Regions from separate parts of the Monashia sp. NPDC004114 genome, predicted to be linked through region 3. Evidence: predicted binding sites of a transcription regulator. Region 3 holds the regulator's gene; each other region holds the start of a gene.

Region 1 (9,935 bases), on a different contig from region 3:
GACGGGTGTCCGCGGCGCGACCCCGAACGCAGACTGAGCCGCAGACTCAAACCCAGACTCAACCGCAACCGGATAGCCACGCACCGGTCCTGAGGCGGTCTCACGATCCGGGCAGCTCGCCCGACCTGTGGACGCAACCCAGCCCACCGGAATACGGTGTTGGCATGCGTTCGGCGCAGCTCCTCCTTCGCTGCCGCGGCGAGGCCTGATCCCGGCCCCCCTCGTCGCGGAGTTTCTCGTGTCCGGCCGGACACCCGCAGAGACACCGAAAGACGAGAGAGCGAAGCGATGATCCACCCTCAGCAGACGTCCGGTATGCCGTTCCAGAAGTACGTGCCGTTCCAGGAGCAGCTGCCTTTCGACCTTCCTGACCGCACCTGGCCGACCAGGCGCATCGACCGGGCCCCCCGCTGGTGCGCTGTCGACCTCCGCGACGGCAACCAGGCCCTGATCGACCCGATGAACTCCGAGCGCAAGCTGCGCATGTTCCAGCTGCTCGTGAAGATGGGCTACAAGGAGATCGAGGTCGGCTTCCCGTCGGCGAGCCAGACCGACTACGACTTCTGCCGCGAGCTCATCGAGGGCAACCACATCCCTGACGACGTGACGATCCAGGTGCTGACGCAGTGCCGCGACCACCTCATCGAGCGCACCTACGACGCCATCGCCGGCGCAAAGCAGGCGATCGTGCACTTCTACAACTCGACGTCGGCCCTCCAGCGGCGGGTCGTGTTCGGCCTCGACCAGGACGGCATCATCGACATCGCGGTCCAGGCGGCGAGGCTGTGCCGCAAGCTCGAGGAGTCCGTCCCGGACACGACGATCTACTACGAGTACTCGCCGGAGTCCTACACCGGCACCGAGCTCGACTTCGCCATGCGGATCTGCAACGCGGTCATCGACGTCATCGACCCGACGCCGGACCACAAGATGATCGTCAACCTCCCGGCCACGGTCGAGATGGCGACGCCGAACGTCTATGCCGACTCCATCGAGTGGATGATCCGGCACCTGGACCGGCGCGAGTCCGTCGTCGTGTCACTGCACCCGCACAACGACCGCGGCACCGGGGTCGCCGCCGCCGAGCTGGGCTACCTCGCCGGCGCGGACCGGATCGAGGGGTGCCTCTTCGGCAACGGCGAGCGCACCGGCAACGTGTGCCTCGTGACGCTCGGCATGAACCTGTTCAGCCAGGGCATCGACCCGCAGATCGACTTCAGCGACATCGACGAGATTCGACGCACGGTCGAGCACTGCAACCAGCTCCCGGTCAACGAGCGCCACCCCTACGGCGGCGACCTCGTCTTCACCGCTTTCTCCGGCTCGCACCAGGACGCGATCAAGAAGGGGTTCGAGGCGATGGCCGCCGAGGCCAAGGAGAAGGGCACGAGCGTCGACGACCTCGTCTGGGGAGTGCCCTACCTGCCCATCGACCCGCACGACCTCGGTCGCTCCTACGAGGCCGTCGTCCGCGTCAACAGCCAGTCCGGCAAGGGCGGCGTCGCCTACATCATGAAGACCGAGCACCAGATGGACCTGCCGCGGCGGCTCCAGATCGAGTTCTCGGGCGTCGTCCAGCGCGGTGTGGACCAGGACGGCGGCGAGGTGTCCCCGGCCGACCTGTGGTCCAGGTTCCGCGACGAGTACCTGCCCGACCCGGCCCGTGCCTGGGGCCGCTTCGACCTCGTCAACGTCGTCACCGACTCGACCGTCGACGGTGCCACGACGATCGAGGCGACGCTGCACGACAGCGGTGAGCCCACGACGGTCAACGGCACGGGCAACGGCCCGATCGCAGCTTTCGTCGACGCGTTGTCCGCTGTGCCGGACACTCCGGACGTGCGGGTGCTCGACTACCACGAGCACGCCCTGTCGGCCGGTGGCGACGCCCGTGCGGCGGCATACGTCGAGTGCGCGGTGGGGGACCGCGTGCTGTGGGGCGTCGGCGTCGACCCCTCGATCGTCACGGCCTCGATCAAGGCGATCGTGTCGGCGGTCAACCGGGCGGAGCGGGACAGCTGAGACTCCGGAGCCCGCGGTCCGGTACCGTCTGAGCCCATGGAGACCCCCGTCGGCAGAGCGCTGCTCAGGCTGACGGGGGTCGTTCTCGTGGCCGTCGCCGTCGTGGCGCTCGTGGCGCCCCGCGCGGCGAACATCGAGTACCGCTGGCAGGTCGTCGTCCCGACGGTCGTCGTGGTGCTTGTCGTCGCCGCCGTCGCCCACGTTCCGCGGTGGGTGGAGAACCTCTGGGTGCCCGTCGTCGTCGCGGTCGGCGGAGGCGTCCTTGCCACCTGGGTCGGCCTGATGGGCCGGTACGAGTACGGCTGGGACGCGCGCGTCATCATGGACATGGCGCGCTCGGTCAGCGGCGGCCGACCGCTGACCGATTCGGACTACGGCTACCTCTCGCTCTTCCCGAACAACCTCCCGCTGCTTGCCATCGACCGGCTCGGCGTCGAGGTGGGCAGGAGCCTCGGCCTCTCGCCTGATGCCGTGCTCATCACGCTCAACGGCGTCTGCGTGGCCGTGACGGTGTATGCCGTCCACCTGCTCGTCGTGCGCGTGGCCGGCCGCGGTCCGGCCCTTGCGGCACAGCTCGCGACGCTCGCACTGGTTGGCACGAGCCCGTGGCTCAGCGTGCCCTACACCGACTTCTACGCGATGCCGTTCGTCGTGGGCGGTGTCGCTCTGGCGGACAAGGCACTCGCACCAGGTCGGCGGTCGACCCGGATCATCATGTGGGTGCTGGCGATTGCGGCGATCACGATCGCGTACTCCATCAAGACGACACCGGTCGTGGTGGTCATCGCAGCCGTGCTCACGGCCGTCATCGCGACGTTCGACCACGGGCTGCCGACCGCACGACGGATGGGTGTCGTGGGCGCGTGTGCGGCCTCGGTTTTGGGGTTCGTGCTCCTCGGCACCGGTCTGGCCAACGCCTCGATGAGCTCGGCCGGGGTCGACTCCTCGCGGATCGACGACACCGTGACGCCGCCGCTGCTGTGGTGGGTCGCGATGGGGTCGCTGGAGCATCGGGGCTCGACCGGCGCGGTCGCCTACGGGGCCTACTCGGGCGAGATGGTGGCGGCCGTGCACGGCCAGACCCAGGGCCAGATGCGCGACTATGCCGGGCAGGTGCTTTCCGGACAGTGGAGCGAGCGCGGCATCGTCGGCACCGCCGCGTTCTACGGCAACAAGGTGGCCTGGAACTGGGGCGACGGGATGTTCTGGGCCTGGGGTGAGGGTAATGACGCGTCGCCGGAGGCCCTCGCGCCGGCCACCGGGGCGACCGCGGTGCTGCACGAGGTGAACGGGCTGCACGGGACCTGGTACCAGCTCAGGGCCGACCTGGCCCAGGGGCTCTGGATCGCGGTGCTCATCGTCGCGGGCCTCGGCCTGCTGCGGGCGCCCTATCGCCGCGAGACGGTTCTCGTCGCCGTGTCGGTGCTGGGGATCGCCGCGTTCACCCTCGTCTTCCAGGGCCGGTCGCGCTACCTGTTCGCGTTCGTCCCGCTTGTGGTGGCGCTGGCGGGGATGGCGCACGCCTGGCTGCCGGTCCGGCGTCGGCGCGCGGCGGACACCTCGGTCCGGGCCGCCTGAGCGTACACGCCATCCGAAAGGCCGTCACGGGGCCGGCTCAGTCGATCGAGTGCCCGAGCACGCGGTCGACGGCGGCGAGCGCTGAAGCGTCACCATCTCGGGTGATCTCGCCGTGCGCCGGGCGGTTCCAGAGCCAGCAGTCGAGGTCAGCCGCAGAGCCGCAGATCTCCGCGGCGGAGTCGCGCCCGCTGCTGTCATCGGGCCCGTCGCTGACGAGGAACCTCTCGACGTCGATGTCGTCGCCGTCCGCGTCGGTGCCGGTGATCCGAACCGGGGTCACGGTCCATGAGTGCATGGCGTCGACCGTGGCGATCGTCACGCCTGGACCTGTCGCGACATGCGTCAGCCCCGGCTCGGGGTCGTACCCACGCATGATCCGTAGGACCTCGTCGACGCCGTCGGCCGCCAGGCGACAGTCGATCGGCGCCCGGTCGGCCCCGGCCGTGAGCTCGGCGTCGATGCGGTGCACCAGCGCTTCGTGGGTCTGCCTGCGGCGGATGTAGCCGGCCGAGCGGTCGTCGGCCCACATCCACAGCTCGGTCTCGGGAGGCAGCTGCGCGAGCATTCGCTGGAGGCGCTCGCTGGACTCGTCGAAGAAGCCCAGGAGGCTGGCTCGGTCGGTGGGGCGCTCGCGTCGTGCCGCGTTCATGGCCTCGAGATCCGCCGGATCGGTGAGGCGACGCTCGGCGATCTCCCCCCAGAACCACTGGACCTCGCCGAGGTGCCAGATCAGGTCGTCGGTGTCCCAGTCGGGGCAGGTCGGCACACGGCTGGCCGCTGGGGCTTGCGCGAGCACGGCGCGGAAGCGCGCTGAGTCCTGCGCCAGGTGCGTGAGAAAGGGAAGGTCGCCAGCGGTCGGGCGAAACGGCATACATCGTCTCCTGTCAGCGGACACCCGCCACACGGAACTGAACGGAAATTCGCGGTCCGACCGGGTCGGACGTCTTCGGGATGGAATGATCCCACGTCCGCTGGCACGAGCCGCCCATGACGACGAGGTCACCATGGGCCAGCGGGAAGCGCAAGCTCTTTTGTCGGGTCCCGGCGACGACATGGCCGTCGCGCGGGCGCATCGCCAGCGTCCGAGCCGAGCCGAGCGACAGGATCGCGACCATGGTGTCGAGGTCCTTGGAACGGCCGATGCGGTCGCCGTGCCATGCCACGCTGTCGCGGCCGTCGCGGTAGAGGCACAGGCCGGCCGTGACGAAGGGCTCGCCGAGCTCGGCGGCATAGTGGGCGCTCAGCGCGTCGCGGGCGGCGACGAGCATCGGGTGGGGGAGCGGCTCGTCAGCCGCGTAGAAACAGGTCAGACGCGGGACGTCGACCACCGAGTCATACATCTGCCGCCGCTCGGCTCGCCATGGCACGTCGTGCAGCAGCGCCGTGAACAGCTCGTCGCCGGCGGCGAGCCACCCTGGGCGGACGTCGACCCACGCCCCTTGGCCGAGCACGTGGCGGCGCAGGCCGGTGCGGACGTCGCGCAGGGTCATGTCGTCGGTGAGGTCGAGCAGCGACCCCTGAAGGGTGAGGTCCATGGAACCACGATAACCCAGATCCTCGAACAGGTGTTCGACAGATCGTGGTCATGTCAAGACGCTGCCCCGCCGAGCGATCCGTGCACGACGCGCCAGGGCACCTCGATTTGACCACTGGACTCGTGAGGGACAATGGCGCCATGCCGCTCTACCGTGACGAGGCGATCGTGCTGCGCACCCACAAGCTGGGCGAGGCCGACCGCATCATCACGATGCTGACGCGCACCCGCGGCCGGGTCCGCGCCGTGGCCAAGGGCGTCCGCCGGACGAAGTCGCGCTTCGGCTCCCGACTCGAGCCGGGCATGGTCGTCGATGTCCAGTGCTACGAGGGGCGCAACCTCGACACCGTGACCCAGGCGGAGGCCCTCGCGCCGTACGGCGACGCCATCGCCCGCGAGTACGCCGCGTACACCTGCGCGACCTCGATGCTCGAGACCGCACTTGCGCTCACGGAGGAGCACGAGCCCCAGACGCAGCAGTACCTCCTGCTCGCCGGCGCTCTTCGCTCGCTCGCCGAGCGCGCCCACGACCCCGGCCTCGTCCTCGACGCGTACCTGCTGCGCTCACTCGCCGTGGCGGGCTGGGCGCCGAGCTTCGTCGACTGCGCCAAGTGCGGCGCGGCGGGGCCGCACCGTGCCTTCAACGTGCAGTCCGGCGGTGCCGTCTGCCCCGTATGCCGTCCACCCGGGTCGAGCGCGCCCGCGCCCGAGACGTTCGAGCTCCTCGCGGCACTCCTCTCGGGTGACTGGGACGTGGCCGACTCGAGCGACCCCCGTCACCGCCGGCAGGGCAGCGGGATGGTGGCAGCCTTCCTCCAGTGGCACATCGAGCGCGGCCTGCGGTCGCTGCCTCTCGTCGAGCGTGCCTGAGCCCACCCAGCGACCGCGACGGAGACCCATGACCCCGCCCTACGCCCGGCCCTTCGCGCACCCCTCCGGCGCCACGCCGCCGACGATCCCGAGCGGGCTGCTGCCGCGCCACGTGGCCATCGTCATGGACGGCAACGGCCGCTGGGCGAACCAGCGCGGCCTGCCGCGGACGAAGGGCCACGAGGCCGGGGAGGCATCACTGCTCGACGTGGTAGCCGGGGCCATCGAGGTCGGGGTGACCCACCTGTCGGCATACGCGTTCTCGACCGAGAACTGGCGCCGCTCGCCGGACGAGGTGCGTTTCCTCATGGGCTTCAACCGTGACGTGATCCGGCGGCGACGGGACCAGCTGCACGAGTGGGGCGTCCGGATGCGCTGGGTCGGCCGCACGCCGCGTCTCTGGAGGTCCGTGATCAAGGAGCTCGAGATCGCCCAAGAGCTCACGAAGCACAACACCGGGCTCACGCTCTACTTCTGCGTGAACTACGGCGGTCGCGCGGAGCTCGCCGATGCGGTGCAGCGAATCGCCTACGACGCCAAGGCGGGCCGGCTCAAGCCGAGCGGGGTCGACGAGCGGACCATCCAGCGCTATCTCGAGGAGCCGACGATGCCTGACGTGGACCTGTTCGTCAGGTCGTCGGGTGAGCAGCGCACGAGCAACTTCCTGCTGTGGCAGTCGGCCTATGCCGAGATGGTGTTCCAGAACCGGCTCTGGCCGGACTACGACCGGCGTGACCTCTGGTCCGCGATCGAGGAGTATGTCGCGCGCGACCGCCGGTACGGCGGAGCGGTCGACACGCCCCAGAGCCGCTGAGCCACCCGGTCGTTCGTCACCGAACGAACGCGCGTTCGGTCAGGTGGGGGGACTGCAGTCGGCGCAGGTGCCGAAGATCTCGAGGCTGTGGGTCACCCCGGTGAAGCCGTGCTCGCTCGCCACCTGGTCGGCCCAGCTCTCGACGGTCGGCCCCTCGACCTCGACCGTCTTGCCACACTCCCGGCACACGAGGTGATGGTGGTGGTGGTTCGAGCAGGCGCGGTAGACGGCCTCGCCGTCGTCGGTGCGCAACACGTCGACCGTGCCGGCCTCGACCATGGACTGGAGGGCACGGTAGACCGTCGCCAGCCCGACGCCCTCGCCGGCCTCGCGGAGCCGCGCATGGACGGTCTGGGCGGAGGTGAAGTCGTCGGTGTGCTCGAGAAGCTGGGCGACGGCCACCTGCTGCCGGGTGGGTCGCCGGGTCGTCGTGCCGCTCATCGCCCGCCTCCGGTCGTCGATGTCGTGCTCGGTTCGTGCGTGTGCGAGGTCAGCTCGCCATGCTCGTCGTAATGGCCCTCGTGGGCGGCATGCAGGTGCCCGTCGTGGATGTAGTCGACGTGGTCGCCGTGGGTGATGGCCCGGTGACCGCACTCGACGCCGTGCTCGTGCGGATGGCGCTCGGCCATGGCGTGGCGCCGGTTGCGCATCCGGGCCGCCACGGTGGTGCTCACTGCGGTGACGATGAAGAGCGCTACCGCGAGCAGGACGATGGTGCCCCCGGACGGTGTGTCGAGCGGGTAGGAGAGGACGACCCCACCGACGGACGACACGAGGCCGAAGGCGATGGCCCAGCGGAGTCCACTGCTGAACGACCGGGCCACGAGCTGGGCGGTCGCGTTGGGGACGATCATCAGCGCGCTGATGAGCAGCAGGCCGACGACGCGCATCGCCACGACGACCGTCGTCGCGGTGAGGACGGCGAGCACGATGTTGAGCGGCAGCACCGGGATGCCCACCGCGCGGGCGTACTCCTCGTCGTTGGCGACCGCGAACAGGCGCGGGCGCAGTGCCCACGTGGTCACCGAGATGATGACGGCCAGCGCCGCGAACACGTAGAGGTCGCTGCGCTGGGTCGTCAGGATGGACCCGAAGAGGTACTTCATGAGGTTGGCCGGGGTGCCCTCGGGCGACCTGCTGATGATGACCACGCCCGCCGCGATGCCGCCATAGAAGATCACCGCGAGGGCGACGTCGCCGTTGGTGCGCCCACGGGCCCGCAGCAGCTCGATGACGACGGCGGCGACCACGGCCGCGACGAGAGCGGTGAGCACCGGAGCGGCACCGGTGACCAGCCCGATCGCGACTCCGGCGAGGGCGACGTGCCCCATGCCGTCGCCGATGAGGGACAGCCGCCGCTGGACGAGGAAGATCCCGACCATCGGAGCGACCGTCCCGACGAGCAGAGCCGCGACGAGGGCGCGCTGCATGAAGTCCACGGTGAGCACGTCGATCATGGCCGGCCTCCTGGGGTCTCCCGCGCGTCGAGCGGGCCGTGCGGCAGCGACCGTGCCATCGGATGCGAGCCGCCGTTGTCATGGCCGTCGAGCTCGTCGTCGTGGTGGTGGCTGTCGTGGTCATGGTGGACGGTGCCTCGTGCGACGGCATACTGCTGCGGCGTCCCGTCGAAACGGATGCGGCCTGCGTCCACCACGACGATCCGGGTGATGAGACGCTCGAGGGCTCCGAGCTCGTGGGTGACGACGACCATCGTCACGCCGCCGTCGATGAGGCGCTCGAGCACGTCGGCGAGGACGTGCTGGTTGGCCGCGTCCACCCCAGCGGTCGGCTCGTCCATGATGAGCACATCGGGCTGCGCGGCGAGCGCCCTGGCGATGAGGACGCGACGTTGCTGGCCTCCCGAGAGGGTGCTCACCTCGGTCGCCGCCCGGTCCGCGAGCCCGACCACCTCGAGGGAGCGCGCGACGATCTGGCGGTCGGTGGCCCGGAGGCGGCCCAGCCAGCCGATGCGGGGGAGCCGACCGGTCGAGACGATCTCCTCGGCCGTGGCCCGCACGGACGCCGAGAGGGTATGCCGCTGGGGCACGTAGCCGATCCGGGCGCGGTCGCGCACGTCGTCGCTGGGCACCCCGAAGAGGGTGACCTGGCCGGCGACCCGGTCGTTGAGGCCGAGGATGCCCTTCATGAGGGTCGACTTGCCGGACCCGTTGGGCCCGACGACCGCGACGATCTCGCCGCGGCGGACGGTGAGGGTGGCATCGGCGAGCACGGCGCGGTCGCCGTAGCCGAAGCTCGCACCGGCCAGGTCGATGACGGCCTCTCCGGTCGGCGAGGTGCCTGGGGCACGAAGCGGTGTAGCGGTCACTGGCAGCCCAGTCCCTTCTGGAGCGCGGCGAGGTTGCTGTGCATCACCTCGAAGTAGTCCGTGCCCGCCGAGGCCTGCGTGATCCCCTCGACGGGGTCGAGCGTCGCGAGAGTGGCGCCGGTCGTCGTGGCGACGGTCTGGGCGAGGTGCGGCTCGACCAGCGTCTCCTGGAAGATCGTCGTGACGCCCTCGGCTCGCACGAGGTCGGCCACCCGCTTGAGCGCCGCGGCGCTGGGCTCGGCGTCCGGGCTGACACCGGTGATGCCGTGCTGCTCGAGGCCGTAGCGCTCGGCGAGGTAGCCGAAGGCCGCATGGCTGGTCACGAGCACGTGCGAGCGGCAGGTCTGCAGGCCCTTGGTCAGGTCTGTGTCGAGCGCGGTCAGACGGCCGACGAACGCCTCGGTGTTCTTGGCGTACTTGGCGGCGTTGGCGGGGTCGACCTGCGCGAGCCGGGCGCCGATCGCCCTGGCCACAGCGGCATACCGCTGCGGGTCGAGCCAGAAGTGCGGGTCGGCACCGGCATGGTCGTGCTCGGCGTGCTCGGCGTGCTTGTCGGTGGTCTCGCCCTCGTGCTCGTCAGTGCCCGTCAGGTCCAGGTCGGCCGCGCCGGCCACGTCGAGGACGGCGGACGGGTCGACCTGGCCCATCGCGTCGTCGACCGCCGGCTGGAAGCCGTCGGCGTAGACAACCAGGCGTGCCTTGGTCATCCCGGCAACGTCCTGTGGCGTCAGCTCGAGATCGTGCGGCTCGGCGCCGGGCTTGGTCAGGACACTGACCGGGAGGGCGCCCCC
Region 2 (9,935 bases), on a different contig from region 3:
TCCCGGTCGAGGGGGCGCCGATCGATGCGCTCCGCGCTGGGCACAAGACCGAGATCAGGCGCCGAGCGCAGGAACTCGCCTTCTGACGAGCGGGCCCGCGGAGCTCGCCCGCCGCCGCGGTCAGGCGTGACGCGCCGTCGACACGTCGACGAGCTCCTCCAGCACGTCGAGCGCGTCGGCGTCGAACTCGCCGGTCCCCCGAGCCTGCTCCACCGCCTTGCGGGAGTCGTCGGCGAGCGCCGTGATCAGCCCCTCGACCCGATCCACCGCGCCGGTCCTGACGAGCACCTCCCGGATCTGCTCGACCCCGGACAGGTCGAGGTCGTCGCGGCCCAGCAGTCCTTCGACCGTCGCGCGATCCATGTCGGACGCCGCGTCGAGTGCGTGGGCGACCAGAACCGTCCGCTTGCCTTCGCGCAGGTCGTCGCCGGCGGGTTTGCCGGTCGCTTCCGGGTCGCCGAACACGCCGAGCAGGTCATCCCGCAGCTGGAACGCCTCGCCGAGCGCAAGGCCGTAGTCGGACAGCGGGGCGAGCGAACGATCTGGGGCCCCGCCGACAAGCGCGCCGATGAGCAGCGGGTGCTCGATGGTGTACTTCGCGCTCTTGAAGCGAATCACCTTGCGTGCCGATGCGACTCGCGCGTCGAGGTCAAGGCCTTCCCACCCGCGGACAGACTCCAGGAGGTCCAGGAACTGGCCGCCCATGAGCTGGGTCCGCATGGTGTCGAACAGCTGTCGGCCGCGGGCGAGCTCGGCAGCCGGCAGGCCACAGGTCGAGTAGAGCTCGTCGCACCAGGTGAGGCAGAGGTCACCGGCAAGGATCGCCGTGCCCTCGCCGAACCGGTCCGGGTCGCCTGCCCAGCCGCGCTCGCGGTGCAGCGTGGCAACGGCGCGGTGTGCGGACGGCATACCTCGTCTGGTGTCGCTGCGGTCCATGACGTCGTCATGGAGCAGCGCGGCACCCTGGAAGAACTCCATGCTCGCGGCCAGGCGGACCACGGCATCCGAGTCGGCCCCGCCGGCGGCGCGGTAGCCCCAGTAGAGGAAGCGGGCGCGCAGGCCCTTACCCCCGGTCAACAGGCCCGACACGGCCGCGACGAGCGGAACGGTCTCGTCGCCGATGACAGCCAACGACTCCGTGGCCCCGGCGATCTGGGCATCGATCGCCTGCTGGACCCGACGGCGGAGCACGTCGAGTTCGGTGGGGGTCTGCACGGCGTCCTCCATCGAGTCGGGAATCGTGGTCAGCCTACGCGGAGCCGTGGTCGGCCTGTGAACAGCCCGCACGACGTGGACACGAGCGGCCTATCGTGTGCGGCATGGCACACGGCACGGCATCCTCGATGGCTCGGGCGGAGCGGTTCACCCGATCGATCCCGGCGATGATCGCTGCTGACACGCCCACGTTCAGCTTCGAGTTCTTCCCGCCGCGCGACGAGGCCGCCGTCGGGCAGCTCTGGGAGGCGATCCGCAGGCTCGAGAAGGTCTCGCCGAGCTTCGTGTCGATCACCTACGGCGCGGGCGGAAGCACCCGCGACCGGACGGTGCGACTCACCCAGCGCGTGCTCGAGGAGACGTCGCTGACTCCGATGGCGCACCTCACGTGCGTCGGCCACTCGATCTCTGAGGTCCGCGGCATCGTCGGGTCGTACGCCTCGGCCGGGGTGCGCAACATCCTCGCGCTGCGCGGCGACCCTCAGGGCGGTCTGGGTCAGCCGTGGGTGGCGCACCCCGAGGGTTTCGACCACGCCGACGAGCTCGTCGGCCTCGTCAAGGCTCTCGGGGACTTCACGGTGGGCGTCGCGGCCTTCCCTGACGGGCACCCGGAGTCACGCTCCGTCGATGAGGACGCCGAGACGCTGATCCGCAAGGAGCGCGCGGGAGCGGAGTTCGCCATCACACAGATGGTGTTCGACGTCGACAACTACCTGCGGCTGCGCGACGAGCTCGCCCGACGCGGTTCCCGACTGCCCGTCGTGCCCGCGATCATGCCGATCACCAACGCACGCCAGGTCATCCGGATGGCCCAGCTGGCAGGGCAGCCGATGCCGCGAGCCATCACCGAGCGGCTTGACCGCCACGGTGACGACGCCGAAGGCGTGCGTGCCGAGGGCCTGGCGATCGCCACCGAGTCGTCCCGTCGCCTGCTCGACGAAGGTGCGCCGGGCATCCACTTCATCACGATGAACCGCTCGTCGGCGACGCTCGAGGTGTTCGGGAGCCTCTGAGCCGCGCGCCCTACCGCGGATCCTCGCCGGCGCTCTCAGGGTCGGCGGGAGCGGCCGACCGGGTCGACGGGCCCACCTGCGGCGACGCTTCTCGCCGCGGGATCGGCTGGGTCGGCGGTGAGCCTGGCGGTGAGCCTGCTCGCGGGGCGGTGCGCGGGGTAGACGGCTGCGAGATGCCGACGCGTTCACCCCAGGCGTCGTAGCGTCGCTTGAGGCGACGGATCCGCCCGGCCAGCTTGTAGACGATCCAGGCGCCCAGGGCGAGCAGGACCAGGGCGATCGTCGCCGCGGCCCAGGGATGGGCGATGGCCAGCGCGGTGACCCCGGTGACAGTCACGTCCTCGGAGGTGCTGACCACGATGTTGCTCGCCGGTTCGGGTGAGGTGTTGATGACACCGCGCAGGCCGGCCTTGATGCCGTGCGAGATGAGGGCGGTGACGCCGCCCGTGGCCGCACCGATCGCGGCGTCGAGGCTCGCGGTGTCATGGCCGATGAGGTAGCCGATGGTCGCGCCCACGGCCGGTCGGATCACCGTGTGGATGGTGTCCCAGACCGAGTCGACGTACGGGACCTTGTCGGCGACGAGCTCGACGACGAAGAGGATCCCGGCGATGACGAGCACGTCGGTGCGCGCCAGAGCGTCCGGGATCTGGCTGAGGTGGAACGCCTTGTCGGCAAGGCCCAGCACGAGCACCACAAGGTACGCGTTGATTCCGCTGCCCCACCCGGTGGTGAAGGCCATGGGGATGAGCTCGGTGCCCATGTCGCTCCTTGCGTGCTGTGGCGAGAACACGGTTCCAACATCTGGGACGGTGCCCTATTCCCGACCAGCGTGCAACGAGGTGACACGAGAGACGACGCACATGGAGCCCGATCCGCGAGCGGACGGCACCCCTGCAACCCTCCGTTCGCGGACCGTGCCCGCACGACAGACTCTGCCGGGTGGTGCGGGCGTGGCGCCTGAGCACTCCTACTCACGTGGGCGATGGCCGGGGTCCGCCGACCCGACATGCGGGTGCCCTGACCCGTGCGGGCGCAGCCTTGGATGGGCGTCGATGTGGCGTGTGGGAGGGCGGGTCAGCCCGGCGGGCGTACCGAGACCGAGCGTCCGCCGGTGATCCGGACGAGCTCGTCATGTGACGTGGGAAAGACGGTGTGCGGGTGACCAGCGGCCGCCCACACGACAGCCTGCTGGGCGAGTGCAGCGTCGACCAGCGTCGTCACCGGGGTCGTGTGGGCGACGGGCGCGACGCCACCGATCGCGAATCCCGTTGTGGCTCTGACGAACTCAGGGTCAGCTCTGCCAACCGACGTGAAGCCCTGCTCGGCTGCGAGGTGGCCGGTGTCGACGCGATGGCCTCCGGATGTGAGCACGAGCAGGGGGATCCGCGACCCGTCGGAGCGGGTCGCCAGGAACACGAGGGAGTTCGCGATCGCCGACACCGAGGTGCCGAGTGCCTCGGCTGCCTGGGCCGCCGTCCGAGCTGCGCCGTCGAGGACCACGACCTCGCCCGCGACGCCGGCATCCGTCAAGGCGGTGCGGACCCGTCGGACCGAGGGATGGTCGAGCACGGCGGACGGGTTCTGCGGCGTCGGGGCGTCTATCTGGACCATGAGCGCCACCGTAGCGTCGGCGTTCACCCGACTCGCCGGACTTGCTTGACACGGTGTCGGCGCCGGGGGCTACGCTGTGCGTATCGAACACATGTTCGAAACAGATGTTCGAGTCAGTGGTCTGTCCAGCCAGTATTTTCAGTCAGCTCAGTCGTCGGTTGGTGTCGGGTTGCTCGTGTGGGGCGCGAGCGGCCTGGGTCGTGATGTCCGGCCTCGACGTGTCCGAGGGAGACGTGTCGTGGTGCGCAGGTTCAGCGATCCCGTGAGGGTCAAGGTCCAGGTCGCGGTGCCGGCCGAGGTGCCGGTGCGAGTGCAGCGGAACGTGCCGGTCAGACGGCCTGAGAGCGTGCCGGTCGGGGTGCAGGGGGAGGTGCCCGCTGAGGCACCCACCGCCCCGGCCGGCACCCCGGACGTGCCGAGCGAGGTGCCGGTGAAGCTGCACTCGGGCGCCGTCCCCGCCGCGTTCATCTGGCGCGGCCGCCTCTATGTCGTCCGCGACGTGCTCGCCCACTGGCGGGAGCGGCGGGCCTGGTGGCGCGACGCCCTCGAGGCCGACGAGGAGCACGTACGCCCGGGCCAGACGCTCGCCGCGGCCGCGAGCGAGCAGCACATCTGGCGGGTCGAGGCGAGCCCCGGGTGGTCGTTCGCACCCGGCGTCTACGACCTGGCCCATGACGAGGCGGCGGGCCACGACCCGAGCGACCGGTGGTCGCTCGTCCGTATCGCCGACTGACCGCGTGACTGACGAACCATCCGTGACGAGAAAGGAGCCGATCGTGACCACCGCCCCGCTACGCCGACCGCCGATCTCGGTCGCCGTGCTCGACCTGCTCGAGCGAGCCCGCACGACCCTCGAGGCCGCGTGCCGCACCTCCGACGCGTCCGAGCGGTACCGCGACGCGCATCTCGGCGCGCTGCGGGCCGGGGCTGCGGTGGTCGCCGCCCGCACGGCGCCGACGCCGCGGGCGCGACCACGCAGTGTCTGGCAGGTGCTGCCCGGCGTCGCACCTGAGCTGGGGGAGTGGGCGGCATTCTTCGCGGCATGCTCGGCCCACCGCTCGGTCATCGACCGTGGCGGCCACATCTCGGTCCGGGAAGCCGACGACCTGCTGCGCCAGGCCGAGATGTTCCTCGAGATCGTCCAGGACCTCCTCGGGGTGCCACTGACCATCCCGCTGCCCCAGTCGATCACCCCCGTGTCGAGGAGCCGGGCGAGCGGAGCGTGACCAGTGGCATGACGAGCACCACCAGCACAGCGACGACAACCGGTACGACCAGCACGACGGACGCCACCAGCACGACGGACGCCACCAGCACGAACAACAGCGCGACGGACGCGACCGGCCGCAGCACCGCGCACCGTGTGCCGGTCGAGACCTTCGTGCACCTGCACGTCGCGTCGGGCTACTCGATGCGCTACGGCACGGCCAAGCCGCATGAGCTCGTCGAGCGGGCCGCCTCGTGGGGTCAGCCCGCCCTTGCGCTGACCGACCGCGACGGCCTCTATGGCGCAGTGAAGTTCGTCCGGTCGTGCATGGACCACGGGGTCGCCCCCATCCTGGGCGTCGACCTCGCGCTCGGCCGGGAGGCGCCGGAGCGCCGGGCCAAGTCCGTCCGCACCCCGGTGCGGGGCGGTGCCCTCGTCGACCCGCGGCTGCCCCGGGTCACGGTGCTCGCGCGAGGGAGCGCCGGCACCGGCCTGTCGCCGGGGGAGGGATGGGCTGCCCTCTGCCGGCTCGTCACGGCGACCCATCTGCGCGGCGAGCGCGGCACCCCCGTCACGACGGCGCGCGTCGTCGCCGACCACGCCGGAGCGCCACCGGAGCCCGGGGACCCCGCCACCCGGCATACCGGCCCATCGGGCATGGCGCAGGAGAAGTCGACCCGAGTCCCGCGGCTGGTCGTCCTGCTCGGGCCCGACTCCGACGTCGGCCGCGAAGTCCTCGCCAAGCGGCACGGCCGCGCCAAGGCGGCGCTCGAGCGCTGGGTGGCGCTCCTGCCGCCGGGCGGCGCCGTCGTCGAGGTGGTCTGCCACGGAGGCCCTGAGCACCTGCCCGGCAGCCTCGGCCAGGCGGGCCGGATGCTTGCCTTGGCGCGGGAGGTCGGGGTGCCGAGCGTCATCACCGCGGCGGTCCGACACGCCGACCCGCAGGACGCCGCCATCGTCGACGTGCTCGACGCCGCCCGTCGACTCGTGGCGCTCGACGAGCGCCACCTCGACCGCGTCACGACGGCGGGCCACCTGTCGCCGACGCCGCTCATGCACGCCTTGGCGCTCGACGTCGTCCAGGTCTCCGGCCCTGGCCTGGTCGGTGGCGGCGCCCTCGCGCGCGAGCAGGCCCGTGCGCTCATCGCCCGCACGACGACGCTCGCCACCGAGTGCATCCAGGACCCCCGCGCAGACCTCGGCATCGGCTCGGTGCACCTGCCAGAGCCAGGCGTCCTCGGGATCCGGGCCGGGGTCAACCCGCAGCAGGTCCTCGCGCGCCGGTGCCGTGAGTCGATCGCAGTCCGCTACCCGGGCCGCCCCGAGAGCGAGCTCGCTGCCGTGAGCGACCGGCTCGAGGACGAGCTCGCGGTCATCGACTCCCTCGGTTACGCGACGTACTTCCTCACCGTGGCGCAGGTCTGCGACCTCATCCGCGAGATGGGGGTTCGCGTCGCAGCGCGCGGCTCGGGCGCCGGCTCGCTCGTCAACTACCTGCTCAGCATCTCCGGCGTCGACCCCATGCGGCACGGCCTGCTCATGGAGCGGTTCTGCTCGCCCCTGCGGGCCGAGCTGCCCGACATCGACATCGACGTCGAGTCGGCCCGCCGCACCGACATCTACGAGCGGGTGCTCGAGCACTTCGGCGGGGAGCGGGTCACGTGCGTGTCGATGATGGACACCTATCGAGTGCGCCATGCGATCCGCGACGCTGGGGCGGCGCTCGGCCTGCCCCCACCCGAGGTCGACGCGATGGCCAAGGCGTTCCCGCACGTCGCGGCGCGCAACGTCCGCTTCGCGCTCGCCGAGCTGCCCGAGCTGCGGGCGAGCGGGCTCGACGTGCCACGCCTGCAGCTGATGTTCGACATCGTCGAGCGGCTCGACGGCCTGCCGCGACACATCGCGCTGCACCCGTGCGGCGTGGTCCTGTCGGACTCCGGACTCCTCGACCGCACGCCGGTCGAGGCGAGCTGGCTCGGTTTTCCGATGAGCCAGTTCGACAAGGACGACGTGGAGGAGATGGGGCTCCTCAAGCTCGACATCCTCGGCATCCGGATGCAGTCGGCGATGGCGCACGCCGTCGACGAGGTCGAGCGGGTCGACGGCCTGCGGGTCGACCTCGACGACGAGGGTCAAGTGCCGTTCGACGACGAGGCGACCTTCGAGCTGGTCCGGTCGACCCGAACGCTCGGCTGCTTCCAGATCGAGAGCCCAGGGCAGCGTGAGCTCATCGGCAAGTTCGGGCCACAGAGCTTCGACGACCTCATCATCGACATTTCGCTCTTTCGCCCCGGGCCGGTCAAGAGCGACATGATCATCCCGTTCCTCAACGCCCGACAGGGCTGGAAGGACCCGTCCTACCTCCACCCGACGCTCATCCCCGCGCTCGAGCAGACCGAGGGGGTCGTCGTCTTCCACGAGCAGGTGCTCATGATCGTCGCCGAGACGACCGGGGTGACCCTGGCCCAGGCCGACGAGGTGCGCCGGGCGCTCGGCACGACCGACGGGCAGGCCTCGGTCGAGAGCTGGTGGCGGCCGGCCGCAACGGCGCGGGGCTACGACCCCGAGGTCGCCGACAAGATCTGGGAGGTGCTCAAGGCGTTCGCGTCCTTCGGCTTCTGCAAGGCGCACGCAGCGGCCTTCGCCCTGCCGACCTACCAGTCCGCCTGGCTCAAGGCGCACCATCCGGCCGCCTTCCTCGCTGGGGTGCTCACCCACGACCCAGGCATGTACCCCAAGCGCCTCATTCTCGACGACGCACGTGCGTTCGGCATCGAGATCCTCGGCCTCGATGTCAACGCGTCAACCGGCACCTACCGGTTCGAGCGCACCGAGGACGGCCGGGAGGCGATCCGGCTGTCGCTCGCCGACGTGAACGGCATCAGCGGGGTCGAGGTCGCCCAGGTCGTCGCCGGTCAGCCCTACACCAGCCTCTCGGACTTCTGGCAACGCGCCCACGTCTCGCGTCCGGTGGCCGAGCGGCTCGTGCTGGCCGGTGCCTTCGACACGATCCACGCCATCGACCTCGGCGGGCCGTCCCGCCTCGACGAGGGCAGTGGCCGGGCAACGGTCCGGCGCGCGCGCAGCGGGCTGGGTCGCCGCGGGAAGGTGACCCGCCGCGACCTGCTGCTGCACGTCGCCGAGCTCGACCGGTGGTCGGCCTCCCAGCGGACCAGTCGCGCGGCCTCCGCCGCGGACCGGTCGCGGCGGCGAGTGACGTCTGTGTCCGCCGACGGCGACATCGGAGCGCTGGCGGCCGCCCAGTCACAAGCGCCCGCGAGCGTCCCCGACCAGATGCCCACCCAGCTGGCCCTCGACCTCGGCGACGCCCCACGGCTCTCGGCGACGAGCGGGCTGCCCGAGATGACCGGCCCGGAGCGGGTCCGGGCCGAGCTCGAGGTGCTCGGGCTCGACGCGAGCGGGCACGTCGTCGACTTCTACGCCCCGATGCTCGACGCGCTCGGCATCACCCGCGCCCGGGACCTGCTGACCGGGCGCAGCGGCCGGGAGGTCTGGGTCGCCGGCGTCAAGGTGGCCACCCAGACGCCACCGGTGCGTTCCGGCCGCCGCGTGGTGTTCCTCACCCTCGACGATGCGACCGGACCGGTCGACCTGACCTTCTTCGAGGACGTCCAGGGGCCGTATGCCGCCACCGTCTTCCACTCATGGCTGCTCCTGTGCCGCGGACTGGTCCGTCGCACCGGCCCGAAGGGCGTGTCGATCCGGGCCACCGGGGCGTGGGAGCTCAGTGCACTCCAGGACGCCTGGACGACCGGGGGGATCGGCGCGGTCCGGGATGCGCTCGACGCGGCCGACCGGACCGCGTGGGAACGCGCGGCGGCCCTCGACGGTCCCGGCGAGGCGCCACGCGGAGTGGGCGAGACCCGCGACGGCCGCAGGGTGCTGGTCCACGCGTCGGGGTTCAAGCAGTCGCCGTACGTCGACATCAGGCCTGCCGGCGAGGAGGTCCGCGGTGCCCGTGGCACGTCGGGGCTGGTCCCCGCCGACGCCGTCGACGGGCCGCCACGCAAGCTCTGGCATGCCAGTCCCGGCAGCGCGGGGCACTAGGGTGAACCTGCACACGAACCGCCCCACCACCGACCACTCGACCGACCACGCCACCGACCACGCCACCGACCACGCGACCGACCACGCGACCGACCATGTGACCGGCAAGCAGCCTGACCACCTGACCGGCCATCCGGCCCGCCAGCACACCCAGCGCCAACCTGGGCGCGGGGCCGGTGCGGCGGCCGTCCGGCAGGCAACCGGGCACGCGACCCGGCGCGCGGGCCGGTTCGCGCGACCCAGCAGACGGAGGATCCCGTGCCCGACGAGCACCGCCCCCAGCGACGTGGTGGGGTCCGGCCCTCTGCCGTCGTCTCGGCCGTCGCCCGGCTTGCCGCGGAGTGCTCCGAGCGCCTCGGCCGCCCGATCGAGGTCCTCGACCTGGGTGGCGGGACGGGCGGTGTCGCGGTCCCGCTCGCCGAGGCCGGCCACCGGGTCACCGTCGTCGACCCGAGCCCCGATGCCCTCGCTGCGCTGGCTCGACGGGCTCGCGAGGCGGGCATCGTCGACCAGGTCAGCGGGGTGCAGGGTGACGGCGACTCGCTCAGCACCGTCCTTGCCGGTAGCCAGGTCGACCTTGCTTGCTGCCACGGCACGCTCGAGTTCGTCGACGACCCGGCAGCCACCCTGCGCGCTCTCGGCGCCGCACTGCGGCCAGGCGGGGTGCTCTCGCTCCTCGTGGCCGGACGTCTCGCGGTCGTGTTCGCCAAGGCCATCGCAGGAGAGTTCGCGCAGGCTCGGTCCGCGCTCGTCGACCCGTCGGGCCGCTGGGGCGGCACCGACCCCCTGCCGCGCCGGTTCGACGTCGACGAGCTCGA
Region 3 (9,935 bases):
CCTGCACCAGGCTGCGGGTGCCCGGGACGTCGTCGAGCTGCACGGGTCGCTCGAGCGTGCGGTCTGTCTCATCTGCGGCGAGATCACGACCCGGCTGGGTCTCCATGAGCGGATGACCGAGGCCAACCCCGGCTTCATGGCACGCTTCGCCGAGGCCGCGGCTCGCGTCGGGTCCCAGTGGGGCGAGCAGGTGCGCCCCGACGGCGACATCGTGCTGGCCGACGAGCTGGTCGACTCCTTCCACACACCCCGATGCCTGGTCTGCGGCAACGACACCGTCAAGCCGGACGTCGTCTTCTTCGGGGAGTCCGTGCCAAAGGCGTTGGTGGACAGGTGTTTCCGACTCGTCGACGACGCGGGTGCCGTGTTGGTGCTCGGCTCTTCGTTGTCGGTCATGAGCGGCTACCGCTTCGTCCGGCATGCCCATCACCGCGGCATACCCGTGGCGATCGTCACGCGGTCGGCCACCCGTGGGGACGCCCAGGCCACCACGAGGGTCCACGCGCCGCTCGGACCGACGCTGCGCCGCCTCTGGAGTGCTCTTGAGCACTGACCCGCGGTGGTATGCCGCCCTGCCGGAGTCGGGCCCCGGCCCGTCCGAGCGATGGACGTCCGCCGACTTCGCGACCGAGCTGCACGCGTGGGTGGGCGGCGCGCTCGGATCTCTCGGGCACGAGCTCGTCGCTCTCGAGCCGGTGCACCAGCGACCCTGGTCGACGGTGTGGCGCGCCCGGGCCGGCGACGGCGGACTGTTCTGGGCCAAGCAGAACTGCGCACACCAGAGCTTCGAGGCGCACCTGCTCATCGTGCTCGACCGCCTGGCAGGGGATCGGGTGGTTCCGGTGGCCGCGGCGGACATCCACCGCGGTCTGCACCTCGTGCCCGACCAAGGGCCGGTCTATGCCGAAACGGTGCCGGCGGACGACATCGACGCATGGTGCACGGTCGCCGTCGAGGCGATGCACCTGCAGCGCGAGCTCTTGGGACGCGAGGCTGAGCTCGCCGCTGCCGGGCTCACGAGGATCCGCACAGCGGAGGTCGCCGAGTACGTGACCGCCCGGGCGTCGTCGCTCGCGGGCCTGCCGGCCGATGACCCTCGACGGATGCCTGCGGACGAAGCCGCCAAGGTGTGCGCACTCGATCCGGTGATCCGTGGCTGGGCGGCCCAGGTCGAGGCGCTCGACCTCCCGGACACGTTGGTGCACAACGACCTTCACGGGCACAACGTCTTTGCTACGGACGGGCAGATGCGCTTCTTCGACTTCGGAGACGCCGTGCTCGCGAACCCGCTCTGGTCACTGCTCATCCCCCTGCGGGTGATGTCGAGCCGGCTGGAGGCCGGGGTGGACGACCCACGGTTGCGTCGGGTGGCGGACGCCGCAACGGAGGTGTGGGGAGACCTTCGGCCCGTCGGTGAGCTCCGGGCCGCCCTGCCGGCGGCCCTGCAGCTGGCACGACTGGGCCGGGTGGAGGCGTGGCTTCGGGTCGTGGCGACGATGACGCCGTCCGAGCTGGCCGACTTCGGTGACTCGCCCAGCTGGTGGCTGGCGTCGCTGCAGGAGGAACCACCGCTCCGCTGAGCGGTGCCGGCTCAGACGCGGCGCAGGACGGCGGTGACCTTGCCGAGGATCGTCGCGTCGTCGCCGTCGATCGGCTCGAAAGCCTGGTTGTGGGGGAGCAGCCAGACGTGGCCGTCCTTGCGCTTGAACGTCTTGACCGTGGCTTCGTTGTCGAGCAGGGCCGCGACGATGTCGCCGTTGTCGGCTGTCTGCTGTCGTGACACCACCACCCAGTCGCCGTCGCAGATGGCGGCGTCGATCATCGAGTCCCCGACGACCTTGAGCAGGAAGAGCTCGCCCTCGCCGACGATCTGCTTCGGCAGCGGGAAGACGTCGTCGACGAGCTCCTCCGCAGTGATCGGCACTCCGGCGGCGATCCGACCCAGGACCGGGACGTATGCCGCCTGGGGACGCGAGTCGCCGCTGTCGGTCTCCAGGTCGTGCTGCTGCACGCCGAGGTCGATGTCGCCACGGCGCCGCGACGGGCGGGCGTCGGGCGAGACGACCTCGATCGCGCGCGGACGGTTGGGGTCGCGACGGAGGTAGCCCTTCGTCACGAGGGCGTTGAGCTGGTGCGAGACGCTGGACGGGCTGGCCAGGCCGACGGCGTCACCGATCTCACGCATGCTCGGCGGGTATCCACGCCGGTCCACAGAGTTGCGGATGACCTCGAGCACACGCCGCTGGCGCACGGTCAGGCCGTCGCCCTTGTCGCGGTCGGGAAACTCGGTCACGCCCATGATGTCCCCTTCGTCGTGCTCGTCAGACCCCGATGTCTGGCTTGCGGTGAGCGCCGCTCGGGCGCTCGTGAGGGCCAGTGTCAGTGGTGACTGGTGTGGTTGGTGGTGTGAGAACAGCGTACGAGGTTCGAACACAGTTGCCAAACACCTGTTCGATGCGTGTCTCGACTTCGTCGAACAGACGTGCTACAACTCGTACAGACGTTCTATCGAACACCTGTTCGTTCGGCCATCAGCAAGGGGAGGTCATCATGAGCGCCATCGTCGTCGAGGCAGCGCACCGGCAGCAGGCTCAGGGGGCCCCGTGCGACCCGCTCCCGGCCCCTCGCGGGCGTGGCCATCTCGTGCTCGTGCCCACCGGTCCGGATGCGCTCGGTCCGGCGTCGACGCCACGCCCACGTCTTCGTCTGACCCGGCGCGGGCGGCTCGTCGTCGCGCTCCTCGTCGCCGCCGTCGTTGCCGTGCTCGGCGTGGCAGCCGCCGTCCAGCGCGCCGGCGCCGTCAGCGAGCCGCGTGTCATCACCGTCCAGCCGGGCCAGACCCTGTGGGGCATCGCCTCGCGGGAGCTGCCGGACCTGCCGGTCACCAGCGGCATCGTCGAGCTCCAGCTCGCCAACAGCCTGTCGACCTCGCAGATCCACATCGGTCAGCGGCTCGTCATCCCGACGCCCTGACACCGCGCCGCCGGGCCCTCGTCTGGTGACGGGCCCGGCTCCATGGCAGCCGCGTTGGCTCCACCTTCAGCGGCTGGCGGTAGCGGCGCTTCGACCCCGCCGCTCTCGCCCGGACGCCGCACCCCAAGATCGGGGTGCGGCGTTCTGCCACGCCTGGGCGGTGTCGAGGGGCGCGCCGCCCCGCCTGTCACACGACGGGCCGGGCTGGTGCACGGGCCGTTGATCGGTGACGCGCGGGACGGAGCGCTCACTCGGCCGGAACTCAGCCCGACGGCATACCTCGCCGGCTGTGGTGCCTCGCCCTGTGGACGGCCTCCTGTGCCGTGCGCATCCCTGTGGATGACGCGATGCGACCGATCCCCTTGCCTCCATAGCCTGTTCGCTCCGACGAAGGGAGTGCAGGTATGCGGTATGCGGTGGACACGGACGCGCTGCACGACAGCGCCGACGCCGTGGACCTGGCGCTGTCGCGACTCGAACGGCTGGGCATCGTGCCAGTGATGGGCTCGGTCGCGACGGGTCTGCCCGGAGGCCGCGTGGCCGGTGCTGTGGCACGGCTCGCCTCGGTGTGGGAGTCGCGGGTGTCCGACACGAGGTGGATGCTGCGAAGCCTGGGAGGCGAGCTCGTCGCGGCCGCCGAGTCGTACGACGCGGTCGAGCGGGCTGTGGGGCGCGCCGTGGCCGACCGCGTTGTGGCCGACCCAGGAGCTGTGGACGACCAAGGAGCTGTGGTCGACCGGGGACGGGTTGCTGGCCCATGACGATCAGTGTGGGTGCCATCAGGTCCAGCCGGCCCGAGCAGCTCTCGGCCACGAGCCGCCGGCTGGAGGAGCAGCGCGAGCAGGTGCGCCAGATCATCCAGACGGTCCTGCTCGGCGGCCGACAAGAACGCCGTTGGTCCGGCCTTGCCTCGACCGCGGCCACCAACCGGTCAGCCCTGGTCGTCGGCAGGCTGGCCGGGCTCGCAGCCAGCATCGGGGCAAGCGGTCAGGCACTGAGCCATGCCGCGCTGCGGCTCGCGGCGGCGGCCGAGCTGGTCCACCAGGCCGACCGCCGAGCGGCGGCTGCGGGCGCCTGGGTGGACCACGACGGGCAGATCTTCCTGCCCGTGCGTGGCACGTCGGGCGATCCCGTGCTCGACGCCCACGTGGCGCGTGAGGACGAGCTGATGCGCGCGGAGGTCATGGCCGCCCTCGCCGAGGCGGTGCGCGTCGCGGCGCTGACCGACCTGGAGCTGGCGCTGGGCCTGCTGGCAGCAGCGCTGGAGAGCCCGGCGAGCACGCCGCGGACGCGACAGACACCACGGACGCAGGGCGGCCCCAACGGGGCGTCCGTGATGTCGGGCACCGGCGTGCTCTCGGTGGTGCCACCCCCGCCGCCGGGGCGCGACGCCAGGAGCGTCTACGCATCCTCGGCGTGGTGGCGGTCGCTGACGGACGAGGAGTCTGGTCGCGTCATCGCCGACCATCCCCAGTGGGTGGGTCCGCGAGACGGGATCCCAGCATCGGATCGACACGCCGCCAACCTGGTCCTGCTCGCCCGGGCGGAGCGAGATGCGCAGGATGGGGCGCGCCGAGCAGAGGGCGCCCCCCTGTGGGACGGGAGCGAGCGGACGCGCGCCCACGACCGGCTCGAGGATCTTCGGGCCATCAGAGAGGTGCTCAGCCGGCGCGACGGCGTGCAGCGCCGGCTGCTCCTCGTCGATGCGACCGACACCAACGTCAAGGTCGTGGTCGCGTTGGGTGACCCGGACCGGGCCCGCCACGTCGTCACCTACGTCGGTGGCCTTTCCACGACGGCCCGAGGGGATCTTCGCCGGTACGACGACGACCTCGAACGGCTGCGTGCGCAGGCGCTGACGGTCGCACGCGGGGATGACGTCGCCGCCGTGACCTGGATGGGGTACAACGCGCCCCAGGTCAGCGAGATCGTCACCTCGATCGACCGGAACGTCCTGAACGCCAAGCTTGCTCGCGACAATGCCGACGCGCTGGCCGACTTCGTAACCGGACTCGACGCGGCCCGGGACCGACCCGCCCACCAGGTCGTCTGGGCGCACTCGTACGATGCGGTGCTCGCCGGCTTCGCCGTGCTGCGCACGAGCGCCATCGACGACGTGGCGATCTTCGGTGCCCCTGGGCTGCCCTTCTCCAGCGTGGCAGAGACGGGCCTCAAGCCGGGCGCTCTCAACGTCCTGCACGCGATCGGCGACGATGTCGCCGACTACGGCTGGATCGTCCACGGCACCAAGGCCGCCGACGTGCTCGGGGCGACTCGACTCTCGACGTTCGCCCTCAAGAAGCCCGGCTCGGGGTGCAACCACTGGCTGCGGCCACGGTCCGACTTCGTCGACCTGCGGCGGACCGCGGTGGGCCATTCGGACTACATGCGCGACGGCACCGACAGCGCCCGCAACCTCGTGGCCGTCCTTGCAGGTCGGCCCGACCTGCTCTCCCCGGAGAGCAGCGACGAGCGGGCGTGCACCACGATCGGGCCCGGCTCGGGGCCGTTCGACCCGATGCGGTGGCCGGTGCTGGTCCCCGAACGCTGAGAGACCCCCCTTTGGGGCCATTGCCCTCCCGTTCGCGGGCTGCGAGGTCTACCGTCTGGGGCAGCGCCTCAACGTGGCGGACAGGAGGAGAGACGGATGAGTCTCAAGGAATCGCTCTGCGCGGTCGAGCTCTTCTGTGAGCTGCCCGACGACCTGGTCGACGAGATGATCGCGCGCGGCTCGACCGTCGAGGTTGGTCCCGGGGTCGAGATGGTCACCCAGGGAGACAACAGCACGGGGATGTACCTCATCATCGGCGGCAGCGCCGAGGTCAGCGTCGACGGCCATCAGGTGGGGCAGCTCGCGCGGGGGGACTACTTCGGCGAGATGTCGCTCATCGACGGCGCGACGCGGTCGGCCACGGTCACGAGCGGTCCCGAGGGTGCCACCGCCTTCCGGCTCTCGGCCGTCGCCTTCTCCGACCTGATCGAGGAGCATCCGCACACGGCCCTGCTTCTGCTCAAGGGCCTCGCGGGCCGGGTCCGCGCGCTCGAGGCGAACCTGCTCTGAGCCGTCGAGAAGCGCCCGGGCCGGCTGACGAGCCCGGGCGGTCCGCCATGCCCACGGAGGTCCGGCCCGGAACGCAGATGGGGGAGTCGGGCCGCAGTCTGACCCCCACATCTTGGGTTCGCGTCTCGCGACACGCCGAGACGAATGGGACTGGTGTGGCGTTTGTGCAGGTCAGCGGGGTGGCACGCCGTGGCCGCCGCAGGTGCTTGCGAGGGGACGACGACGTGCCTACAGTTACCCCTACATCTAGTAGTTACACGGATGTAAGACATCCACATGTAGTCCCCAGAACAACGGGGGTTACACACAGGTCATCCCCACGTCGTCCCCAGCGTCATCCCCAGGAGGCCGGTCCCCGGTCTTGGCCGGTCCACGAACCCGGCCGAGACCGGGCTCGCTCCACAGGGCCGGCGGACGGCATACGGGCGGCTTGGGCGATGTTGCACAACGGCACTGTGGGACAACCGGTAGGGAAGGGGGTGACGGCACGTGCACTGTCCGTTCTGCCGCCACACCGACTCACGGGTCATCGACTCGCGCACCACTGACGACGGCGCCTGCATCCGCCGCCGCCGGCAGTGCCCCGAGTGCAACCGCCGCTTCACGACCCTCGAGACCTCGAGCCTCAACGTGATCAAGCGGTCCGGTGCCTCGGAGCCGTTCAGCCGGGCCAAGGTGCTCTCGGGCGTGCGCAAGGCCTGCCAGGGCCGCCCCGTCACCGAGGACGACCTGGCCCTGCTCGCCCAGCGGGTCGAGGAGACCATCCGGTCGCAAGGAAACGCCGAGATCGAGGCGCACGAGGTCGGCATGGCCGTCCTCGAGCCGCTCCGCGAGCTCGACGAGGTCGCTTTCCTGAGGTTCGCCAGCGTCTACCAGGCGTGGGAGAGCCTCGAGGACTTCGAGGGAGCCATCGCGCTCCTTCGAGCCGAACGTGACGCGCTCGGGCAGGAGCCAGGTGCTCGGCCCGAGATCGGCGCGAAGCGGTAACCACCCCTCCACGAAGTCGCCGTCGCAAGGAACCTGGGCGAGCCCGGGCTGGCCGTGCGGCTGCGGGGACTGTCAGACCCCGGCGAGAGACTGGCAGAGAGCACAGAGACGAAGACGAACAGGTACGCGGCTCCGCGACGGGGCCACCACGGTCAGGGAGGCCGTACGACATGACGGAGATCGGTAACCGCACCTCGCGCTCGAGGGCTGGCGCCAAAGGCGTCAAGATCGAGCGCATCTACACCACGCCAGGCGTGCACCCGTACGACGAGGTGACGTGGGAGAAGCGCGACGTCGTCCAGACCAACTGGAAGACGGGCGAGACGATCTTCGAGCAGCACGGGGTCGAGTTCCCCGACTTCTGGTCGATCAACGCCAGCACGATCGTCACGACGAAGTACTTCCGCGGCGCGGTCGGCACCGACGCCCGTGAGTCGTCGTTGCGCCAGCTCGTCGACCGCGTCGTGCTGACCTACGTGGCGGCAGGCAAGCAGCACGGCTACTTCGCGACCCCGGCCGATGCGGAGGTCTTCGAGCACGAGCTGACCTGGGCCCTGGTGCACCAGGTGTTCTCGTTCAACTCGCCGGTGTGGTTCAACGTCGGCACCAAGTCACCGCAGCAGGTCTCGGCCTGCTTCATCCTCTCGGTCGACGACTCGATGGACTCCATCCTCAACTGGTACAAGGAGGAGGGGAAGATCTTCCAGGGCGGTTCCGGCGCGGGCCTCAACCTCTCGCGCATCCGGTCCTCCAAGGAGCTGCTCTCCTCCGGTGGAACGGCCTCCGGTCCGGTGTCCTTCATGCGGGGCGCCGACGCGTCTGCCGGCACGATCAAGTCCGGCGGAGCCACCCGCCGCGCCGCCAAGATGGTCGTCCTCGACGTCGATCACCCCGACATCGAGGAGTTCGTCGAGACCAAGGCGCGTGAGGAGGACAAGATCCGCGCGCTGCGCGACGCCGGCTTCGACATGGACCTCGGCGGCAAGGACATCGTGTCCGTGCAGTACCAGAACGCCAACAACTCGGTCCGGGTCACCGACGAGTTCATGCGTGCCGTCGAGGACGGCGCCGAGTTCGGCCTGCGCTCCCGACTCACCGGTGAGGTCATCGAGAAGGTCGAGGCCCGCACGCTCTTCGAGAAGATCGCCAAGGCCGCGTGGGAGTGTGCCGACCCGGGCCTGCAGTACGACGACACCATCAATGCCTGGCACACCAACCCCGAGACCGGTCGCATCACCGCGTCCAACCCCTGCTCGGAGTACATGTCGCTGGACAACAGCTCGTGCAACCTCGCCTCGCTCAACCTGCTGAAGTTCCTGCGCGATGACGACACGTTCGACGCTGTGACGTTCCAGAAGGTCGTCGAGCTCGTCATCACGGCGATGGACATCTCGATCTGCTTCGCGGACTTCCCGACCGAGCCGATCGGGGAGACCACCCGCAACTACCGCCAGCTCGGCATCGGCTACGCCAACCTCGGCGCGCTGCTCATGGCCACCGGTCACGGCTACGACTCGGAGGGCGGCCGGTCGCTCGCCGCGGCCATCACCTCGCTGCTCACCGGCGCGGCCTACAAGCGCTCAGCGGAGCTGGCTGCGGTCGTCGGGCCGTATGCCGGGTACGCGCGCAACGCCGACGCCCACAAGCGGGTCATGCGCAAGCACCAGGCGGCCAACGACAGCATCAAGACCCTGGACGCGATGGACCTGTCGGTCCACAAGCTCGCGACGAAGGCGTGGGACGACGTCGTCAAGCTCGGTGAGAAGAACGGGTACCGCAACGCGCAGGCTTCCGTGCTGGCACCCACCGGGACCATCGGCTTCATGATGGACTGCGACACCACGGGTATCGAGCCGGACTTCTCTCTGGTGAAGTTCAAGAAGCTCGTGGGCGGCGGCTCGATGCAGATCGTCAACCTCACGATCCCGCGGGCGCTGAAGAAGCTCGGGTACCAGCAGGAGCAGATCGAGGCGATCGTCGAGTACATCGCCGACAAGGGACACGTCATCGACGCCCCCGGGCTCAAGCCCGACCACTACGAGGTCTTCGACACCGCCATGGGCGCGCGCGCGATCTCCCCGATGGGCCACGTGCGGATGATGGCTGCGACGCAGCCGTTCCTCTCCGGCGCCATCAGCAAGACCGTCAACCTCCCCGAGTCGGCGACGGTCGAGGAGATCGAGGACGTCTACCTGCAGGGCTGGAAGCTCGGCCTCAAGGCGCTCGCGGTCTACCGCGACAACTGCAAGGTCGGCCAGCCGCTGTCCGATGCGGGGTCCACGGCCAAGGAGGCCAAGGCCTCGGGCGAGCCCGCCGCCGAGGTGAAGGTCGAGAAGGTCATCGAGTACCGTCCCGTCCGTCGGCGGCTGCCCAAGCGGCGCACCTCGCAGACGACGTCGTTCGCCGTCGGCGGTGCCGAGGGGTACCTCACGGCCGGCACGTACGACGACGGGCAGCTCGGCGAGATCTTCCTGAAGTTCGGCAAGCAGGGCTCGACCCTTGCCGGCGTGATGGACGCCTTCTCGATCGCAGTCTCCGTCGGTCTGCAGTACGGCGTGCCGCTCGAGACGTTCGTCGAGAAGTTCACGAACCTGCGGTTCGAGCCGGCCGGCATGACCGACGACCCGGACGTGCGGATGGCGCAGTCGCTCATGGACTACGTCTTCCGGCGGCTCGCTCTGGACTACCTCGACTTCGACACCCGATCGTTCATGGGCATCCACACCGCCGCCGAGCGGGCGCGCCAGGTCGAGACCGGCTCGTACGAGGCGATCGAGGCCGACGACTCCGACGACGACGAAGAGCTGGCGGAGGAGCTTGCCTCCCTGCAGCAGTCGACGCCGGTGGCGAAGAAGCCTGAGGCGAAGGCGGACCCGAAGCCCGAGGCCCGGTCGGAGCAGGCCGGACAGGTCGA

Evidence for each region. The regulator LexA, encoded in region 3, represses DNA repair genes until DNA is damaged. The targets are predictions, from matches to a motif close to TCGAACANNTGTTCGA.
Region 1: ACWEOW_RS04735 (alpha-ketoglutarate-dependent dioxygenase AlkB) is a predicted target of LexA. The motif match lies at 5,158-5,173, and genes of this name have one in related genera.
Region 2: ACWEOW_RS03740 (YbaK/EbsC family protein) is a predicted target of LexA. The motif match lies at 3,926-3,941, and genes of this name have one in related genera.

What each region holds. Positions count from the first base shown of each region.
Region 1 covers NZ_JBSGGK010000002.1:422,614-432,548, reverse strand. Annotated here, with positions in the region: gene ACWEOW_RS04755 (hypothetical protein) at 1-37, shown strand, start outside; gene leuA (2-isopropylmalate synthase) at 289-2,022, shown strand; gene ACWEOW_RS04745 (hypothetical protein) at 2,059-3,600, shown strand; gene ACWEOW_RS04740 (maleylpyruvate isomerase family mycothiol-dependent enzyme) at 3,638-4,471, opposite strand; gene ACWEOW_RS04735 (alpha-ketoglutarate-dependent dioxygenase AlkB) at 4,485-5,135, opposite strand; gene recO (DNA repair protein RecO) at 5,276-6,004, shown strand; gene ACWEOW_RS04725 (isoprenyl transferase) at 6,033-6,818, shown strand; gene ACWEOW_RS04720 (Fur family transcriptional regulator) at 6,858-7,259, opposite strand; gene ACWEOW_RS04715 (metal ABC transporter permease) at 7,256-8,275, opposite strand; gene ACWEOW_RS04710 (metal ABC transporter ATP-binding protein) at 8,272-9,144, opposite strand; gene ACWEOW_RS04705 (metal ABC transporter substrate-binding protein) at 9,141-9,935, opposite strand, start outside.
Region 2 covers NZ_JBSGGK010000002.1:205,202-215,136, reverse strand. Annotated here, with positions in the region: gene ACWEOW_RS03760 (Rv2175c family DNA-binding protein) at 1-86, shown strand, start outside; gene ACWEOW_RS03755 (polyprenyl synthetase family protein) at 121-1,227, opposite strand; gene metF (methylenetetrahydrofolate reductase [NAD(P)H]) at 1,320-2,228, shown strand; gene ACWEOW_RS03745 (DUF4126 family protein) at 2,239-2,991, opposite strand; gene ACWEOW_RS03740 (YbaK/EbsC family protein) at 3,306-3,842, opposite strand; gene ACWEOW_RS03735 (DUF6504 family protein) at 4,081-4,575, shown strand; gene ACWEOW_RS03730 (SAV_6107 family HEPN domain-containing protein) at 4,619-5,068, shown strand; gene ACWEOW_RS03725 (DNA polymerase III subunit alpha) at 5,254-9,117, shown strand; gene ACWEOW_RS03720 (class I SAM-dependent methyltransferase) at 9,376-9,935, shown strand, end outside.
Region 3 covers NZ_JBSGGK010000005.1:164,319-174,253, reverse strand. Annotated here, with positions in the region: gene ACWEOW_RS09035 (Sir2 family NAD-dependent protein deacetylase) at 1-553, shown strand, start outside; gene ACWEOW_RS09030 (phosphotransferase) at 543-1,580, shown strand; gene lexA (transcriptional repressor LexA) at 1,592-2,299, opposite strand; gene ACWEOW_RS09020 (LysM peptidoglycan-binding domain-containing protein) at 2,551-2,973, shown strand; gene ACWEOW_RS09015 (hypothetical protein) at 3,378-3,734, shown strand; gene ACWEOW_RS09010 (alpha/beta hydrolase) at 3,731-5,524, shown strand; gene ACWEOW_RS09005 (cyclic nucleotide-binding domain-containing protein) at 5,621-6,034, shown strand; gene nrdR (transcriptional regulator NrdR) at 6,524-7,021, shown strand; gene ACWEOW_RS08995 (vitamin B12-dependent ribonucleotide reductase) at 7,192-9,935, shown strand, end outside.